DNA from 2 places in the Gloeothece verrucosa PCC 7822 genome. Region 1 is predicted to be linked to the other one. Evidence: riboswitches for the same ligand, from Rfam matches in the RefSeq annotation. Region 1 holds a riboswitch; the other holds the start of a gene.
What was found. A riboswitch is a leader RNA that binds a small molecule or an ion and turns the genes downstream of it on or off. The one in region 1 is predicted to bind cyclic di-AMP.
Positions count from the first base shown of each region.

Region 1 (9,143 bases):
GCTGAGGGTTTTCTACCGCAACTGTTCCTAATATGGTTCGATTTACCCCTAAATTGAGTAAGGCGGCGACACTGCTACGATCACGTAATCCTCCTCCTACTTGTACAGGAATAGATACCGCCCTAACAATCGCTTTTATGGCTGATAAATTTACAGGTTTACCGGCTTTAGCACCGTCTAAGTCTACTACATGAAGGCGGGTTGCTCCCTGTTCTACCCATTGACGCGCCACAGCGACAGGATTATCGTTAAAGACTTGGGATTGCTGATAATCTCCTTGATATAAGCGGACACAGCGTCCTTCGAGTAAATCAATTGCGGGGATAATTTCCATAATTCATTTTTTAGCTTTAGATTGGTTTATCAATGATCATAACCAGTATTGGGTAAGGCGTGAAGCGTAATGCAAATGGGTCTTTTGTTTTCACGCAAAGGGCGCAAAGAAGAAGGGATTTTCTACAATTATTGTAGATTGGCTTTTTTTATGATTCAGTTGATTAACTGAGTGGAAGCTTGCCAGAAGGTATAGCCAATAAATACAAAAAAGATCGTAACGCCAAGACTCCAGATATAGCCCAAACACATTAATAAGCCATCTGATTCTAGGGTGGCTATTGCTAACAGTAAAATCCCTACACTAGGTAAAGGATTAGTAAAAGGGACCGGTAGGATCAATAATATCGCTAACCAAGTCATCAAATATCCGTTAATTTGCCAAGTATAAGCATGATTAGCCACGATCAACCAGCGAGGACGAGTAACTTTTTCCACCAGTTTGAGTAATCCTTTCACTCGTTTGAGCAATTGTCGGCTTAATCTTCGAGGAAATTGAACTTGAGCAACTTTTTTGGGTAGCCAAGGTTTCCGTTTACCCAACGCCATTTGTATTGATAATAAAATGCTGGCGGAACTAAAAAAAACCGGTAATCCTGGAATCGAGGGAAATAGGAAGGGTAACGCTAACAAACCAATCATTAAACTAAAGCCGCGTTCTGAAGTTTGTTCTAGAATGTCTTTAAGCGTTAGCGGATCAAGGGCTAACCGCCTTAGCAGAGAATCTAAATCTTGAGAAAACTTCAGGTGCATAAGCTTTCTTAATTACGCTAAAGAAGAAAGAAAACAGTGATATAAATAGTCGAGGTTACCAGTTGCATAAACATGACGGGAATTCCGTATTTTAGAAACCTCTTGAAGGAGATGCTTTTACCATGTTGTTCAGAAATTCCAGCCGCGACAATATTAGAAGAGGCTCCTACTAATGTGCCATTTCCTCCTAAAGTCGCTCCAAACATCATAGCATAAAATAATGGCAAGACTTCGGGGGCAAATTGGCCATCAAAAGCTGGGGTAAGCACTTCGGGAGTAGCTAAGCCCACATTGACTAAATATTGTTTTAATAAAGGTACCATAGCGACTACTAGAGGAATATTCGGCACTACAGCCGACAAAAGTCCGACTAAAAATAATAAACTGACCGCTCCTAAAGCAATATTTTTTCCTAAAATTGCTGCCAGCACTGCCGATAATTGATTGACAACTCCGGTTTTTTCTAATCCTCCAATCAAGACAAAAATTGACATAAAAAATATTAAGGTACTCCAATCCACATCTCTTAAAATATTATTCACCGTGTCAATTTTACTTTGATGGGCTAAGAGTAGGGCTAAAGCCGCACCTAATAACGCTACTGCTGCCGGAGAAATCGGCACCGGAAAAGATTCCCCCACCACAAAAAAGGTCAAAACAAATAAAACAATTAATCCTCCTAGCATTAACACTCTTGGATGATTAATTTTTGGATGAGGTAAATCTTCTAAGTGACTAAATTTCTTGTTCCAAAGGTCAGAAAATAGGAAAGGAACCATAACCACAATGGTAATAACAGCAAGTCCTCCGCCTAAACTCAAGCGAGATAAATAGTCATTAAAACTAATATTAATAGCGTCTCCCACAATAAAGGTGGCGGGGTCTCCTACTAAAGTCATTAAACCCGAACTATTAGCCACAAATACCATTAAAATTAATAAAGGAACAAAATCAACGCCAATATCTTGAGCAATTGGCGGAATTAAAGGAGCCAATAACATCACCGTCGTAGCATTGGGTAAAACGGCACAAATGGGGGTTGTAATAGCCACTACTCCTAACAGTAAAAATTTTCCTTCTCCCTTAGCTAATAAAATCATTTGGGTGGCTAAATAATCAAAGATTTTAGTCGGTTCAAAAGCTCTCACTAAAACCATTACGCCAAAAAATAAGGCTAGGGTGGCATAAGAAGCACTAATATAGTTGATCGCTTCTGATAACGTCATTACATGGGTAAAAACTAATATTAATGCTCCCAATAAAGCGGCTACTGTCAGATGTAATGTTTCTGCCATGATGATGCCGATGACACCTATAAAAGTTAAGGCAGCAATAATCGCGGGTAAGTTTTCCATAAGTAAAATAGCAAAATTTACAAAATTTAAAAATCCGTTTGCATAAGTTAGTTCAAAACTAAAAAGATAGCAGATTGAGGAGGAGAATTTAAAAAGGCACTCAGGCAAAATACCATCAGGTAAAAAGCAAAACTTAAAAGAATTGAAGTAAACTTGAATTAGACAAGAGTTCTAATAATTTTAGAAGATCTGAGCGAAAGCGTTTTTCATAGTAATGCCTCAACTGGATAGATTAACTAAACAATCAATTAATCGAGTAGCAGCGAAGCGGACTGAAGAAATTTAGACATTACTGAAAATGCTGTAATTTTTCAGGCTTCTCCCAATGCCGACGAGGTTAGCTGATGGGCTAGGACTGAGAGATGTCCCTCTTAGCAGAAACTAGGATGCTTTTTCTGTCAAAATACGCCCCAAAGTTGGTTCCCCCGTACCTCTATCTTCTATCTCAAGAGGATTAGGCTGACTTACTCATTTGATATTCAAGCATAGCACAGTCCCAAAGAAGGAGGGAATTTTATCTAACCGTTAAGTCCGTAAAGCAAAACAATAAATATGGGTGTGATGACTATCATCAATAAATTTAACGGCCCACCCACCCGAGTAAAATCTAAAAACCGATAGCCGCCAGCACTATACACCATCGTGTTTGTTTGATAACCAATGGGAGTCATAAAACTATTAGAAGCGGCAAAAGTAACAGCCAGCATAAAAGCGTAAGGACTCAGATGCAAACTTTCTGCTACTTTTACAGCAATGGGCATCATTAAGACTACAGAGGCATTGTTAGAAAGAATTTCTGTTAGTATAGAAGTAATGATAAAGAAAAAGAGTAAAATCCAAAAACCTGATAAGCCGCCTCCTAAAGTCACTAGATTATCAGCTAACCATTGAGTAGCCCCCGATTTATCCATTGCTATTCCCAAAGGAATTAATCCAGCTAATAAAAAAATCACATCCCAACGCACTGCACCATAAATTTCTCCGGGTTTGAGACAGCCAGTCAATACCATTAAAATCACACCGATTAAAGCTGTCACTAAAATGGGGAACCAGTTCATAGCGGCTATCACCACAACCCCTAAAATAATCCCTAGAGCAATGAGGGCTTTATCTTGTTTTAAGGTTTCTACATCTCGTTCTTCAATAACTAGAAGTTCTCGAGTGGTTTGTAAACCGATAAAACTTTCTTTCGGCCCCTGAACCAGTAATAAATCTCCGAAACGTAAAGGGATTTTTCCTAAGCGTTCTCTTGCCAATTCTTGTCCACGACGAATGGCGAGAACTGTGCCATTATAACGCTGTCTAAAGCGCAAATCTTTTAAGGTGGAACCGATTAAGCGAGAGTTAGAAAGAATTAACACTTCAGCGACTTTTTCTTCTCCGGTTGTTAGTTCAGATTCTAACGTTTTTTCTGCGAATTTCAGGTCAGGTAAAATTTCAATATCTTTAGCATCTCGGACTTTTAGCAAATCTTTTCTCGTTCCTCTCACTAATAAAATATCTCCCGCCGATAAAGTTTTATCAGCTAAAGGTTGAGGAAAATGATTGCCATTATGAATAATTTCTAGAACATCTAAGTCAAATTTTCTTTGAATTCCGCTTTGTCGTAGCGTTTGCCCAATTAAACTTGAGCCTGGCGTAATAATGACTTCAGTAACATAATCTTCTAATTTATAATCTTGACTTAATGAATCAGAACTTTGTTCTCTTTTTGGCAAAAGAAGAGGAGCAATAAAAGCTAAATAAATTAAGCCAACTGAAAAAGTAATCATTCCTAGTGGCGTAAACTGGAATAATTTAAATTCTTCATAACCTAATTGTTTAGATAATCCACTGGCTAAAACATTAGTTGATGTGCCTATTACCGTGAGCATTCCTCCTAAAATCGTTACATAGGAAAGAGGAATAAACATTTTAGACACAGCAATTTTTTGTTGATTACACCATTCTTCGATTATCGGCAAAAAAACAGCAACAACAGCCGTATTATTAATAAAACCACTAATCGGGCCAATAATTAAGCCTAGAGCTAAAATTTGGTTAGAGATAGTCTTGCCTCCCCATCGAACCAATAAATCTCTTACCATTTGCATGACTCCTGTGCGGCTAATGCCGGTGCTGAGAATAAACATAGCCATCACGGTAATGGTAGCGGAATTACTAAACCCAGAAAGGGCTTCATCTGGAGTCACTAAATTTAAAACAATTAAAATAACTGGAATGCACAGGGCAATAAAATCAACCGGCAACCACTCACCAATAAAAAATATTAAAGCAACAATAACAACGCCTAGGGTAAGAAATACTTTGTCCATAGATATGCTAGACCACCGAGCCTGAAAACTCGGATGTAATACGGCTCAAGGGAATCTTTATAACTAAATTATATCAAAATAGTGTAAATAATAATATGGATTAGTCAAATCTGTTGAAGCAGGAGTAACTAAAGCACAAACTGATTGAAGTCCGCCAGATCTGAGGTATATTAAAAAATATTAAGCAAACGGCTAAATTTGACCAGCAACTCAAAAAACTGAGCGATGGAGGCTATGAATATTGAACCTTTTGTCCTTATATGCTCGTCTAATTAAAGCAAACCATCTGAGAAGGCCATTATGATTAATCAGCTATACAGTGCCTTCACACTCTTTCTGAGTCTGTTAGTCGAGGCTATCCCCTTTCTTTTATTAGGCGTGATGCTATCCAGTGCGTTGTTAATCTTCATTGATGTGGATAAGTTAATCAAGGTCATGCCGCGAAATCCTATTTTAGGGGCCATTGTCGGGAGTTGTATCGGCTTTTTATTCCCTGTGTGTGAATGCGGGAATGTTCCTGTGGCTAGGCGTTTATTATTGGAAGGAATGCCGACTTCAGTAGCGATTGCTTTTTTATTGGCAGCCCCGACTATTAATCCTGTGGTAGTCTGGTCTACTTGGGTAGCTTTTCGAGACCAACCAGAAATCGTGATCGGGCGCGTGGTATTTTCTTTAGCTATTGCCATTTGTATCGCTTGTGTGTTTAGTGTACAAAAAGATCCCCGTCCTCTGCTACAACCGGTGTTAGCTAAACGAGTTCGCTGTTTGAGTTCCCCAAGTCCTCAACAACTCGCTACGGTAGTGGCACCATCGCCCACTGTACCCAGTCTATTGCAATCAGGAACCTATTTAATCGGCTCTGGAGGGCAACCGCTACGGATGGATGATCTGGCAGCCAAGACAAATTTTTCTGCTTCTAACTCAAAATATCAAGTTTTTCTAGATAATGTGGTGCAGGAGTTGCGAGAGTTGGGAGGAATGCTGGTTTTAGGCAGTGTGATAGCCGCCGGAATTCAAATTTTTGTCCCCCGAGAAATTATTCTCAGTTTAGGTCAAGATTCTTTGACCTCAATTCTAGCGATGATGTTATTAGCGGGCATTATTTCTATTTGCTCGACCGTAGATTCTTTTTTTGCTCTTTCTTTTGCCGCTACCTTTACCTCTAGCTCATTGTTAGCTTTTTTGGTATTCGGCCCAATGATTGATATCAAGTCTATGGGGTTGATGTTATCCATTTTTAAGCCTAGAATGCTGATTTATCTATTTGCTTTAGCGGCACAATTAACCTTGATTTTGACTTTGTGTCATAGTTACTTCTTTTAATTTCTGGCATCGGACTAATGATTTCCCAAGCTAAACTCAAATCCCTAAATTTCAAATTTCTTGTACCTGTATTAGATATCCTAGCCTTATTAGGATGGGGAGTATTATTATTCAAATATTGGCTCACAGGGCAGTTAAAATTACTCATTCATCCGAACTATTTTGGGCTGGTGTTTGGTACAAGCATCATTCTGTTAGTGTTAGGAGGGTTAAAAGGATGGCAGTGGTTCAAATCATTGAGCAAACGTTCCCATAATGGCCGCGAAACCGTGCAACATATCACTATTTTCCCTCCTGGTTGGGCCAGTGGGTTGCTAGTCATGGCTGCATTAGCAGGTTTTTTAATTAGTCCAGGGGTCTTAAATTCTCAAGTAGCACTACAAAGGGGAGTCAGTGAAACTTTACCCCTAACCCGAGAACAACCCGAAGCTTTCCAAGCGACCATTAAACCTGAAGAACGGACTTTAATTGACTGGGTAAGGACCCTCAATGCTTATCCTGAACCTGATGACTATACTGGTCAAAAAGTCAATGTTAAAGGATTTGTAGTTCATTTACCCCAATTAGGTGATAATTATCTGCTTTTAACTCGTTTTATTTTGACTTGTTGTGCTGTGGATGCTTATCCTGTCGGGTTACCCGTTAAACTTCAGTCAAGCCGCTCTCAATATCCCCCGGATACTTGGTTAGAAGTTCAAGGAGAGATGATGACAGAAATTTTAACGGTTAATAGTCAAACTTTACAAGCTACAGATAGCGGCAAACGTCAATTGGTGATTAAAGCTAATTCAGTTAAACCCATTCCCACTCCGGCAGATCCTTATGGATATTAGTCATTAGTCATTGGTCATTGGTCAATAGTCAATAGTCATTAGTCATTAGACTTTTTGTCTTTTGCAAGTGCCCCTGTTCCCAGATCCGGTGTTCCCTGTTCCCTGTTCCCTAAAATCATTAGTCAAGCTTTTCATCAGACTGTAAAGAATTTTATAAAATTATGAAACTGAACCATTAGACTGCGCTTCAATGGACAATAGACCGCTAACTCCGGATTTAAAAATTATGTTTAAACAGTTTATTGTTCCCCCTGGTCAAAAAATCAGTTTAAAAGATTATAACCCCAAAGACAAAAACAACTTTTTCGATGCAACAACCATTGAGAGGATCAAAGAAAGCAATTTAGAGTATAGCGGAGAGCTTAATAAAACTCTGGCTTCTGAATTGTTGACCATTGGTATTGAACAGTTAGCCAAATACCAAGATATGCTTTATGCTCAAAATAATTATGCTTTACTGGTAATTTTTCAAGCGATGGATGCGGCAGGTAAAGATGGAACTATTAAGCACGTCATGTCAGGGGTAAACCCTCAAGGATGTCAGGTATTTAGCTTTAAAGGTCCTTCAGCAGAAGAGTTAGATCATGATTATTTGTGGCGCTCGATGAAAGCCCTTCCCGAAAGGGGAAGAATTGGAATTTTTAATCGTTCCTACTATGAAGAAGTATTAGTGGTCAGGGTACATCCAGAAATTTTAAATAAGCAACAACTCCCTCCAGAAGCCAAAGGGAAAAAAATTTGGCAACATCGATTTGAAGAAATTAATAATTTTGAAAAATATTTAGTCAATAATGGTATTATTATTCTAAAGTTTTTTTTGAATGTTTCAAAAGAAGAACAAAAAAAAAGGTTTTTAGATCGTATTAATAAGCCAGAAAAAAATTGGAAATTTTCGGTAAATGATGCTAAAGAGAGAGCTTTTTGGGATGATTATATGAAAGCTTATGAAGAGGTTTTTAATCATACCAGTACAGAATGGGCACCCTGGTATATTATTCCGGCTGATCGAAAATGGTTTACACGCTTGGCGGTGGCTTATATTATCTATAAAACCTTAGAAAATTTGGATTTGAAATATCCTACAGTTACCGAAGAACACAAACAGCAGCTTTTATTAGCCAAAGAACTTTTAGAACAAGAGGAATAACTTTTTGCCTATAATCTTTTGCCTATAGCCTCCTGCCTTTTGCTATAAGTAGTCGGACACCCATTAAAGTTAACTGTGTGATCACCGGAACAGGGAACAGGAAAGGCTTTTAAAGCTTTTACATTTCTTAACATAATGTACACCCAATGGCGCGGAGCTAGGCTTTATTTATGTCCAGGTACTTAATCAAAACAAAAAGTGAGGCCTCATGAGTAACTTGACGACTTTAAAGTATCAGGGATAACAACTTTTAAAATACTTAAATTCGCCAAGCTAATTTTATTGTCGTGATGGAAAAAGGGCAAATAGTTGAGATAGGTATCTATACTCAACTAATCGCTAATCAGAGTTTATTTGCTCAACTTCACGCTCTACAAACTTTATGATTAAGGACTAATGTTAAAAATAATTTCAAATCCAGTTTTATTGCCAAGCTATAGTGGACACTATAAATAGTAGTTGTAGTCTATTAAGAAGCAATCAAGCCGGATTTAGCCAAAAAAATTGCAGAAATTTAACTATAGCTTAATTGCGGTTTAAATTATGAGGCTCGTTGGCTGACCACAGCTTCAAGCTGCCTAGCGAGGGAAATTGTTTCAAACTCTTCCATAGAAATCTTTACATGACATTTTTTACATTTTAAGCAAGATGTTATTTCATCTTGGTGTCCATAATAAAAACCGTTTAGGGAAGAACAATTAGGACAAAACCATTTTAAAATCATAAGGATTTCGTTTAAGTAGTTTTTTAATTAATCTTTATGGCTCTAAGCCACCACAGGGTTCATGCTTAGAAACTAAAATTTATTAATTCGCTCATTGTGTAATGTTACACATAATTAACCTCATTTCAGATAAGTGGACTCACTTACCATAACCTATTTAGGTAAAATTTCGGTAAACACTAAGACAGATTATAGCAGCAAACTTTAAAATCTTAATATTTTATTTATAATTATATGCCTTGCTCAAAATGGTTTCTAGAAAAGCATTATATTATATCATTAAAAAAAAATATGTCAATCAAAAAAAACAATATTTAAACTTTTAAATGATGGCTATATTCTTCTTGTAATAGCCAAAAA
Region 1 covers NC_014501.1:1,645,088-1,654,230, forward strand. Annotated here, with positions in the region: gene hisA (1-(5-phosphoribosyl)-5-[(5-phosphoribosylamino)methylideneamino]imidazole-4-carboxamide isomerase) at 1-334, opposite strand, end outside; gene CYAN7822_RS07375 (exopolysaccharide biosynthesis protein) at 490-1,086, opposite strand; gene CYAN7822_RS07380 (ArsB/NhaD family transporter) at 1,104-2,441, opposite strand; cyclic di-AMP (ydaO/yuaA leader) riboswitch at 2,754-2,912, opposite strand; gene CYAN7822_RS07385 (SLC13 family permease) at 2,960-4,756, opposite strand; gene CYAN7822_RS07390 (permease) at 5,060-6,079, shown strand; gene CYAN7822_RS07395 (TIGR03943 family putative permease subunit) at 6,097-6,912, shown strand; gene CYAN7822_RS07400 (polyphosphate kinase 2 family protein) at 7,103-8,059, shown strand; gene CYAN7822_RS07410 (Tab2/Atab2 family RNA-binding protein) at 9,098-9,143, opposite strand, start outside.

Region 2 (9,143 bases), 360 kb from region 1:
ACACAGTTAATGACTAAGTGTAACTGATTGACTCGAGTTTGAATTTGCTTTACCACTTCGGTAATTTCTTCTTCGTTAGTAATATCTAAGGGTAAACAAATTAACTTACTTTCTGCTTCATTTTTCAAACTCAATAAAGAATCAGCCGAAGTTTCTTGACGATAGGTAGCAAAAATTTGTTCTACCTCTTCGTTTTTAAGTAATTGCTTGACAAAGCCTAATCCTATTCCCCGAGAAGCTCCGATAATTAAAACATTGATGGGTTTAAATTCAATGGCATTAGACATATTTTTGGCTGAACTGAGGTACAGATAGGGTTAAATTCTGGTGAACCCGAGTAACAATAAATCTAATTCCTTTTTTTTCTCGAAGTTCGCCGTCGTTTTTGTGGAGTAGAACTGGCAGAATCCTCTACCTCATCACTATTGCTCATGTCAAACTCTGAACCAAAAGACTCTGCTACAAGGGGAACCGTAAAATGAAACTGACTGCCATGATTTTTTCCTTCTGATTGCGCCCAAATCTGCCCCCCCCAGCCGCTAACAATTTGCCGACAAATAGCCAAACCTAAACCTGTGCCTCCTGCTGAACGTCGTAAAGCGCCTTCTTCTTGATAAAAACGGTCAAACACGGTTTCTAAACGATTGGGTTCGATGCCTCGTCCGGTATCAGATATGGTGACTTCTAATTGTTGTAAAGAATTATAATTCACTTCAATGGTGACACTGCCATCAGGGCTAGTAAACTTACAGGCATTATCGAGCAATTTAGAGAGAACTTCCACTAACCATTCTCCATCCGCTAAAACGAGGGGAAGGTCCGGAGCGACAAAATTTTGGATTCTGGGTAATTTTCCTTCTGTATTACGGGAGCGAACATGACTCAGGGACAACTCAACACATTCATAAAGTGAGAGGGGTTCTGGATGCCACTCGATTCGACCACTTTCTAATTGTGAAAGCGTCAAGAAGTCTTGTACTAGGGTTCGCATTCGTTCAGCATCTTGTAAAGCCGTATTCAGCATGACTTGACGCAATTCAGGAGACATATCGGGTTCAGTGGCTAAACTTTCTAAACAAACCTGAATCGTCGATAAAGGAGTCCGCAACTCATGACCGGTAATAGCCACTAAATTAGAGCGAGTACGGTCAAGCGCTTCTAATTGCTCGTTAAGGTCATGAAGATTAGCATAGGCTTCTGCTTGAATTAGGGCAACACCGATTTGAGTAGCGATGGCATTGACTAGGGCAATATCTTCACTTTTCCAACTGGCCGGAGCCGGACCACAGTGGTGTAACTCCACCATGCCTAATAATCTACCTTGATAAAGAATCGGAACCAGCAACCAAGAAGCTATCGAGCAACTTTTAACAATGGTTTTTAATGAGGCGGCGCGGTTAGATTTAAGCGGCGGTTGTAGGCGAGGGTCTTTGAGCGTATCATCAACACTGATGGATTCTCGCTGAGAAATAATCGCTTCAAACAGAGGATTATTTTTTAAGGGCCAAAGTTGTCCTTTAATGGATTTAATTCCGTCGTTTAAAAATTCATGTTTAATCTTAGCGATCGCGTCGTTCTCGCTGCAACGGTAAACGATACAACGACAAACCCCTAATCCTTCTCCGAGCATTTGCACCGCCACTTGTAAGATTTCTTCGGGATCTAAGGACTGTCGAATCGCATGGGTGACTGAGTTAATTAAACGTTCTTTATGTTCTTTAAGGGTTAAAGAGCGATTGGCTTTAATTAATTTGTACTGAGCTACCTGTAAATAAGTTACCAAGCGCTGAACAAAGGGATCTGGTTGAACCGTAGGAGTTTGGGACAAAAATTGATTTTCTTTCGTCAGCAGAGCATTTTCGGGGGCGCTCGAAGGCAAATAAAGACGACGTGCCTCTTCTATTTTTGAGGCGAGTTCGGGTCTATAGAGTAAAATTCTCTTCAAAAGAATCTCAGCCGCTTTTTGACTCACCTGTCGATCAAAAGTCCATATCCCTTCAAAACGGCGGCTATTATCCATAACATTCATATCACTCTGTTTTTCAGTCCCTATCGCTCGCTCTCGACAGATGAGACAGCTTGCATACTGTTGTCCAATCACCACTAAATGCCACTCCAACGCTAACCCATCGCTTTTTTCAAAGGCAATGGTCTCAAAGACTCCAGAATTATTGGCAAAATCGGTTTCAGGCGCGGCAAGAACATAAATTTGCTGGCTTTTGCTGGCTATACGTCGATATCGATGGGCTTCTTGTCGATAAAACCGCTCTCGTTGAAAACTAGCAATGACTAAAGGACAATCTTCTCCCGCTAGTACCTGATCTTCCATTGCGTGGGACAGCGCTGTTAAGGAAGCTTTAAAGTACATTTGAGGCCGCCAATGGGGTATGGCTTGCAACAGTTCTGATACTACAGACGTTGAGATGCTCATTGATGATTTTTGGTTATCTCCTGGCCCAATTGCTTGTTTTCCCATTTGAGGAAGGTTTGCCTACTTACAACAGTCTAGTTGACGATTAAAGCGATCGCCTATCGGTTTTTTTGTATCCTATGAACCTATCGTACAAAAAAGCGGTTCCTCTTCTGTGCTTTTTTCTGTAGGGAGTGCTTCGGTCCCGTCCTGTTCTCCAAAGGAGCTAAAAATTCTCATTGACAACCTACAAAAGTGTGATATTATGGGGAGTGAATAGCAGAATAAGTCAGCCGAGTTCGGTTAACAGTGTTAATTGGAACGGGGGAACCACCCAAAGGGGCGTATTGAGGATTAGACCTTACTCTAAGTAATAGTAATAAGGTAATCCTTGAAGGGCAACTCTCAGCCCTAGTCCGTCAGCTAACTCCGTAGGCATTGAGAGGAGACTGGTAGAGTCAGCATTTTTACAATTAGTTGACATCATCAGTATTCCTGGCTGGTCCTGGTCTGCTTTTAAGTACCTGCCTTCGATGTATTGGTGAAACAATGTCAATGCTGAATATTTCTTTGGTTTTACTGGTGGCTAAATCCGCGTGGAAAACCACAAAGCCGCTTATCATTAAAGATCAAGTTTTATTACCCTTAGCCGGTTTTTTAGGGGTTTTAATTCTCTGGTGGATTGTGGCCCTACTCAATCCGGATTTAATGCCCACACCCCCAGAAGCATTAGTAGCTAATTTAGATTATATCTTTAATCCTTTTTACGTTCGAGGCCCTGGTAATTTAGGCATAGGTTGGTTATTAATTGCCAGTTTAAGACGGGTATTAATAGGCTTTGTTTTAAGTGCAATGGTTGCCATTCCGGTTGGTTTTTTGATTGGAATGTCGAAACCCGCTATGAGTGCGCTAAATCCGGTTATTCAAATATTTAAACCCGTATCCCCTTTAGCATGGCTGCCGATATCTTTAGCCATTTTTAATCAAGCCGACCCTTCAGCAATCTTTGTCATTTTTATTACTTCCCTCTGGCCGACAATTATTAATACTGCCTTGGGCGTTTCTAGCGTGAACTCAGACTATTTAGATGTGGCTAAAGTCTTAGAGATGCCGCGTTGGAGACAAATTTATAAAATCATTCTGCCTGCGAGTTTGCCTTACATTTTTACGGGGTTGAGAATTAGTTTAGGCATTGCTTGGCTAGTGATCGTAGCGGTAGAAATGCTGACCGGGGGTTTAGGAATCGGCTTTTTTGTCTGGGATGAATGGAACCGTTTAAATCTTAATTCCGTGTTTCTTGCTGTCCTAGTTATTGGATTAACGGGATTACTTTTAGACTATATTTTGGGTCAAATACAAGTGCTTGTCACTCACCGAAAAGCTAAATTAAATTAGTCATCCCACAAACTAACTAAATCAATTCAGCCACAGCAGGAAAAGAATAAGATGAATCATGATCAGAGTTGGTCGCGCCGACAATTTTTGCAAGGTCTGGGCGCGGCAGCAAGCGGACTCGCGCTATCTTCTTGTGTTAACACCAATCGTAGCCCTGTAGGACTCACCAAAGAAGCTCAAGCGGTTGAACCGATTATTGACCCCAAAACCCTAGAAAAACCGAATTTAACAGTAGGATTTGTACCGGTTAATGATTGCGCCCCCTTTGCTGTGGCGTGGTCTAAAGGATTTTTCCGCAAATACGGACTCAATGTCACCCTCAGTAGAGAGGCCAGTTGGGGAACCTCACGAGACGGGATTATCTTTGGACGCTTAGATGCTTCGCCGGTTGTCTCAGGTGCAGTCACCAACGCCCGCACCGGTGCAGAAGGAGCGCGTCATGCTCCTCTATGTGCCGCCATGACCATTCACCGTCATGGAAATGCTATGACCATGAATAAAGCCATGTGGGATAGTAATTTACGCCCTTGGCACGAATACAATGGCAATCTTGAAGGATTTGAGCGAGACTTCCAAAATTATTTTGCTAAATTACCTACAGAACAAAAGATTTTAGCCGTTGTTCTCAGTTCGTCGATTTATGAATATTTTTTCCGTTACTTAGCCGCCGCGACGGGAATTAACCCCGATGAAGAATTCCGGGTAATTATTATTCCGCCGCCGCAAATGGTGAGTAATATGCGCTTAGGAGCCATGCAAGCTTATATGGTGGCAGAACCTTGGAATACTCGCGCCCTCAACCCATTAGGAAAAAAAGGTCAACAGGTGGGATTTACCTTTGCTCAAGGGCGAGAAATTTGGGAAGGGCATCCCGATAGATTATTAGCGGTAATGGAATCTTTTATCGAAGAAAATCCCAAAACTTACCGCAGTTTGGTTAAGGCCATGATAGAAGCTTGTCAGTATTGTAGCGACCCAAAAAATCGGGAAGAAGTAGCAACATTAATTACTGATCGCTCTTTTACTGGAGCCAAACCTAAAACGGGACCTGTGGATAAATTTACGCGGCCCGGGATTGTTGGGGAATACAACTATGGTGGATTTGATGGCAAAAAAAGAACCGTCAATACTCTTGAGACGACTCTGTTTTTTGACTTACCCGATAAATTAAAAACAATCCCAGGTAATCACTCAACATTTTTATGGCAATCTCATAGTCTTTGGTTAATGACTCAATCGGCCCGTTGGGGACAGATTAAAGAGTTTCCCAAAAATGCCGAAGAACTAGCCCACAAAGCCTGGAGAACAGACCTCTATCGAGAAATTGCCGCAGAAATGGGCATTCAATGTCCTGCTGAAGATTATAAAGTTGAAGCGGCAGAAGTTTTTATTGACAAACGGAAATTTGACCCTAGCGATCCGATTGGATATCTGAAGAGTTTTGAGATTAGTTCCAATTCTCCTAAGAAATTTGCTTTATCTTAATTAATACTCTTATTATACTTTTAACTCAGGTAAAACAATGGCTCACTTTGCTTATCCAGAATTCAATACCAAGGCTAATAAAATGATCTCTAACGACTTTTTAGTGATTGAAAATTTAGTCAAAGCTTATGCTCTGCCTGACGGGGAAAAATTGGTGGTACTCGATGGCATTAATCTTAATGTAAGATCCGATGAATATATTTCCATTATTGGACATTCCGGCTGTGGAAAATCGACCCTACTTAAAATTGTGGGGGGGCTAGAAAAAGCGACATCGGGTTTAGTGACCTTAGAAGGAAAAGAAATTCGCAAACCCGGTGCAGAAAGAATGATGGTTTTTCAACACTATTCTTTATTGCCTTGGTTAACGGTAGAAGAAAATGTCAGGTTAGCGGTAGATGAAGTTTATAAAAAAGCGTCTTCTAAGGAAAAAAAACAGATCGTCAGCGAACATTTAGCGATGGTAAATTTAACGAAAGCGGCTCGTCAGTATCCCGATGAAATTTCTGGGGGGATGAAGCAGAGAGTGGGAATTGCTAGAGCTTTAGCGATTCGTCCTAAAATGTTACTGATGGATGAACCTTTTGGTGCGTTAGATGCTTTAACCCGAGGAAAATTACAGCGACAAGTTTTAGAAATTTGCGAACATAGCCGCCTAGCGGTAATGATGATTACTCACGATGTGGATGAAGCGATTTTGATGTCAGACAGAATTATTTTAATGAAGAATGGACCTAATGCTAATATTGGGGAAATTTTAGAGGTTCCTTTTGCTCATCCTAGAGACCCTCATGAATTACGAGAGTCTAAAGAGTATTATGACCTTCGTAATCATGCTTTAGATTTCCTTGATCGCTATTTTACCCAGGATGAGTAATGCTGGTGGTAAATCTGGGTTATTTATCCTTTTTTTAGAGTGTCAACAAAGTAGAGATGTGGTCTGCAACGTCTCTACTGCTGCATTTAATTAATCCTCTCCAACCTGCTATAAGCTGATCTTAGCCGGCATAGTCCCTGATTTTTTGCCGATTTGACCTCGTTTTTTCGGGTAAGATTATGCTAAGATTAGTTAAAGTGTGGGAATTAAGCTACCCAATTCTACAAGAAAAGCCAAATTCCTCTGTTAGCAAAAAATCAATTCTTTCGCCAAAAAGATGGTTAAATCAAGGAGCGATATTTAATTATGCAAGCCAAAGAAATTCCGGTAAGCAAAAGCGACTTATTAAGGGCAGATTTACAGGAATCTTTAAGCCATAGCCACATCGATCCCGCTCAAATCACTACCTTTCAAAGAATTATTTTAACAACAGATGGAACTTTAACAGAAATATTAGAAGCTTATTTATACGAAAAAATTCAACTTGTTAAACTGTCTCAAGAAATTGTAGCCAGTGCCCAAGAAATTAAAGCTTTAGACCTCAACATCGGTACAAATATAATGAACCGAAAAGTTTTACTACAAGGCAAGATTAGCCGTCGAAACTGGATTTATGCCGAGTCGGTTATTGTGCCGGCAAGACTCGATGAAATCTATCGAGAAAGATTGCTAAAATCTCAAGAACCCATCGGCCGACTTTGGCTAGAACATAGAGTAGAAACTTTTAAAGAAATTATCGATTCAAAGCGGGAATTAGCGGGCGAATTGTCAGATTATTTTCTCATTAAATCCGAAGACAAATTACTTTCTCGCACTTATCGCGTCTTCTCGAAAGGTCAACCGATTATGATGATTACAGAAAAATTTCCCGAAAGCTATTTTATCGATAAGTAAAAGCTTAAACTGAGCCATTAATACTGAAACGAATAATCCCCAAACGCCAGACTCCTCACACCCACTCGATAAACCCTAGACTATTAAGTAATGATTAGAAATGAACAAGAGGAAGCCGACGAGTAATGCGGCTAGTATCTCCTAGTTTTTCATCTGAGCGGTCTAATGTAAGATTAAGGGCGCGAGTTTTTGCTTCATAAGCACTCATTTCAGGTCGCAAATCAGATTGAGGAGGCACCTGTAAATCCTCAGATGTGCCACCGATACCGCCTAAATTTTGGGCAAGATCTCGCTCAGAGACTCCGTTTAAATCGCCAACAGTTCCTGTAGGAGAAACCAACGGGCTAGGATTGGTCATGGTAGCAGTCTCATTGGCGCTCACCGCCATAGGACTCCCTAGAACTCCAATCGTCAACAATCCAATAATAAATACAGACTTGTTTTTCAGGCCAGAAACAGTCTTCATAGGTATTTGTTGGGTGTTATGGTGTGATTGACTAATTAAGATTTGAGTCGTCAGTTTAGACAAAACAGCAAACTATTGACTCATTAATTACAGAATAAAGTTGATTGACGGCTCTTAGATACTTATCTTAATGTTACACCATTTGGTCCAGTTTTTCTTGAGTATATATAACATAAGTGGGCAATAATTCAAGTAGAATTGCCCACCGATTAAGGATTTGATTTAACAGTAAAAATGTTAGGAAACAATGGCCTTACGAGTGCTTAGATCAAAACCATAACCGTCGGGAAGAATATGTAAACCCACATCACACAGTGCTAACCCTTCATCTTTTAAAAGCTGTTTAATATTATTATGACTAGCGGGTTGAAGATCAACGACAGTACAACTTCCTTCGCCAATAACTTGTAGTTGATGATTTTTAACGACGATAGCTGTATTCTCATCAATACCGATGCCGATTAACTCAGGATGACGAGCGACTGCGGCTAATAACCGTCCTAAACGTCCACGTTGGGCAAAATGTTGATCGATGATCACTTCTGACAAGAAATCCATCCCTGCATCAAGATCGACAATTTCTATGCGAGGATGAGTTTCGCTATCTCCTTCTAGGATCATCCGGTCTGACATCATACTCGCACCGGCGCTTGTTCCTGCTACTACTAACCCTTCCTCATAGCGCTGCTGAAGTTTTTTATGGATTTTGGTATCTTTAAGAATTTCAATAATTCTCGCTTGATCGCCGCCAGTAAAAAACACGCCAGTTGCTCGATCAATGGCTTCTAGAATATTAGGAGAATCAGCATCATCTCGTACTACTGTATCAGCCACCCGAACATCATCAACCCCCAAACGCTCAAAGATGCGGATGTAATCATCTCCTACTTCTCTGGGCAATTCTGTCGCCACTGTCATAATGACAATTTTGGCATCAACGCCACCTGAATTGCGGACAAATTCCCGTAAGATTTTACAATCGCCTTGTTTATCTTCGGCTCCACCAATAATAATTAATTGTCCTTTAATATCTTGTTTAGTCTGTTGTTGAGCAGGTTGATTTTCCCCTGATTGTTCAGGGGCTTTTTCCGCAGTGTTAACCATATTTCCTCCGAGTGGCAAAGTCCTATAATTTTCATGAAAACATGACAGGCAGGGAAATGTTATGGATCTTTTGATAGATTTTATACAGAACTCCCGAATAAGTCGGTTTATTCTAGCTTGGTAGCGCCTCGGGATTATTTAAAAAAGCACAGAATTCTATTAGAAGTATTAACTTTTCCCTGGATAGATTACAACCTCAAGTAATATAGTTACGTTTGAGACAGAAAACAGAATTTGAGGTTATTTTACTATGCCCTTTCCGCGCTCCAGTGGCATTTTACTTCATCCCACCAGCTTTCCTAGTCGCTACGGTATCGGAGATCTCGGTATAGAAGCCTATCATTTTATCGATTTTTTAGTCCGTAGTGGGCAACGCTACTGGCAAATGTTGCCGCTAAATCCTCCTAGCGTGGGCAATTCTCCCTATATGAGTTTTTCGGCCATGGCGGGGAATCCTCTGCTGATTAGTCCTGATCTTCTTTTAGAAAAGGGTTTACTCAATCCGGAAGATT
Region 2 covers NC_014501.1:1,286,109-1,295,251, forward strand. Annotated here, with positions in the region: gene CYAN7822_RS05705 (SDR family NAD(P)-dependent oxidoreductase) at 1-287, opposite strand, end outside; gene CYAN7822_RS05710 (DICT sensory domain-containing protein) at 350-2,431, opposite strand; cyclic di-AMP (ydaO/yuaA leader) riboswitch at 2,692-2,863, shown strand; gene ntrB (nitrate ABC transporter permease) at 2,966-3,805, shown strand; gene CYAN7822_RS05720 (ABC transporter substrate-binding protein) at 3,857-5,290, shown strand; gene CYAN7822_RS05725 (ABC transporter ATP-binding protein) at 5,328-6,167, shown strand; gene CYAN7822_RS05730 (chorismate--pyruvate lyase family protein) at 6,474-7,061, shown strand; gene CYAN7822_RS05735 (hypothetical protein) at 7,156-7,527, opposite strand; gene CYAN7822_RS05740 (cyanophycinase) at 7,765-8,631, opposite strand; gene malQ (4-alpha-glucanotransferase) at 8,882-9,143, shown strand, end outside.
Region 2: another riboswitch for cyclic di-AMP. It lies ahead of ntrB (nitrate ABC transporter permease); the one in region 1 lies ahead of CYAN7822_RS07380 (ArsB/NhaD family transporter).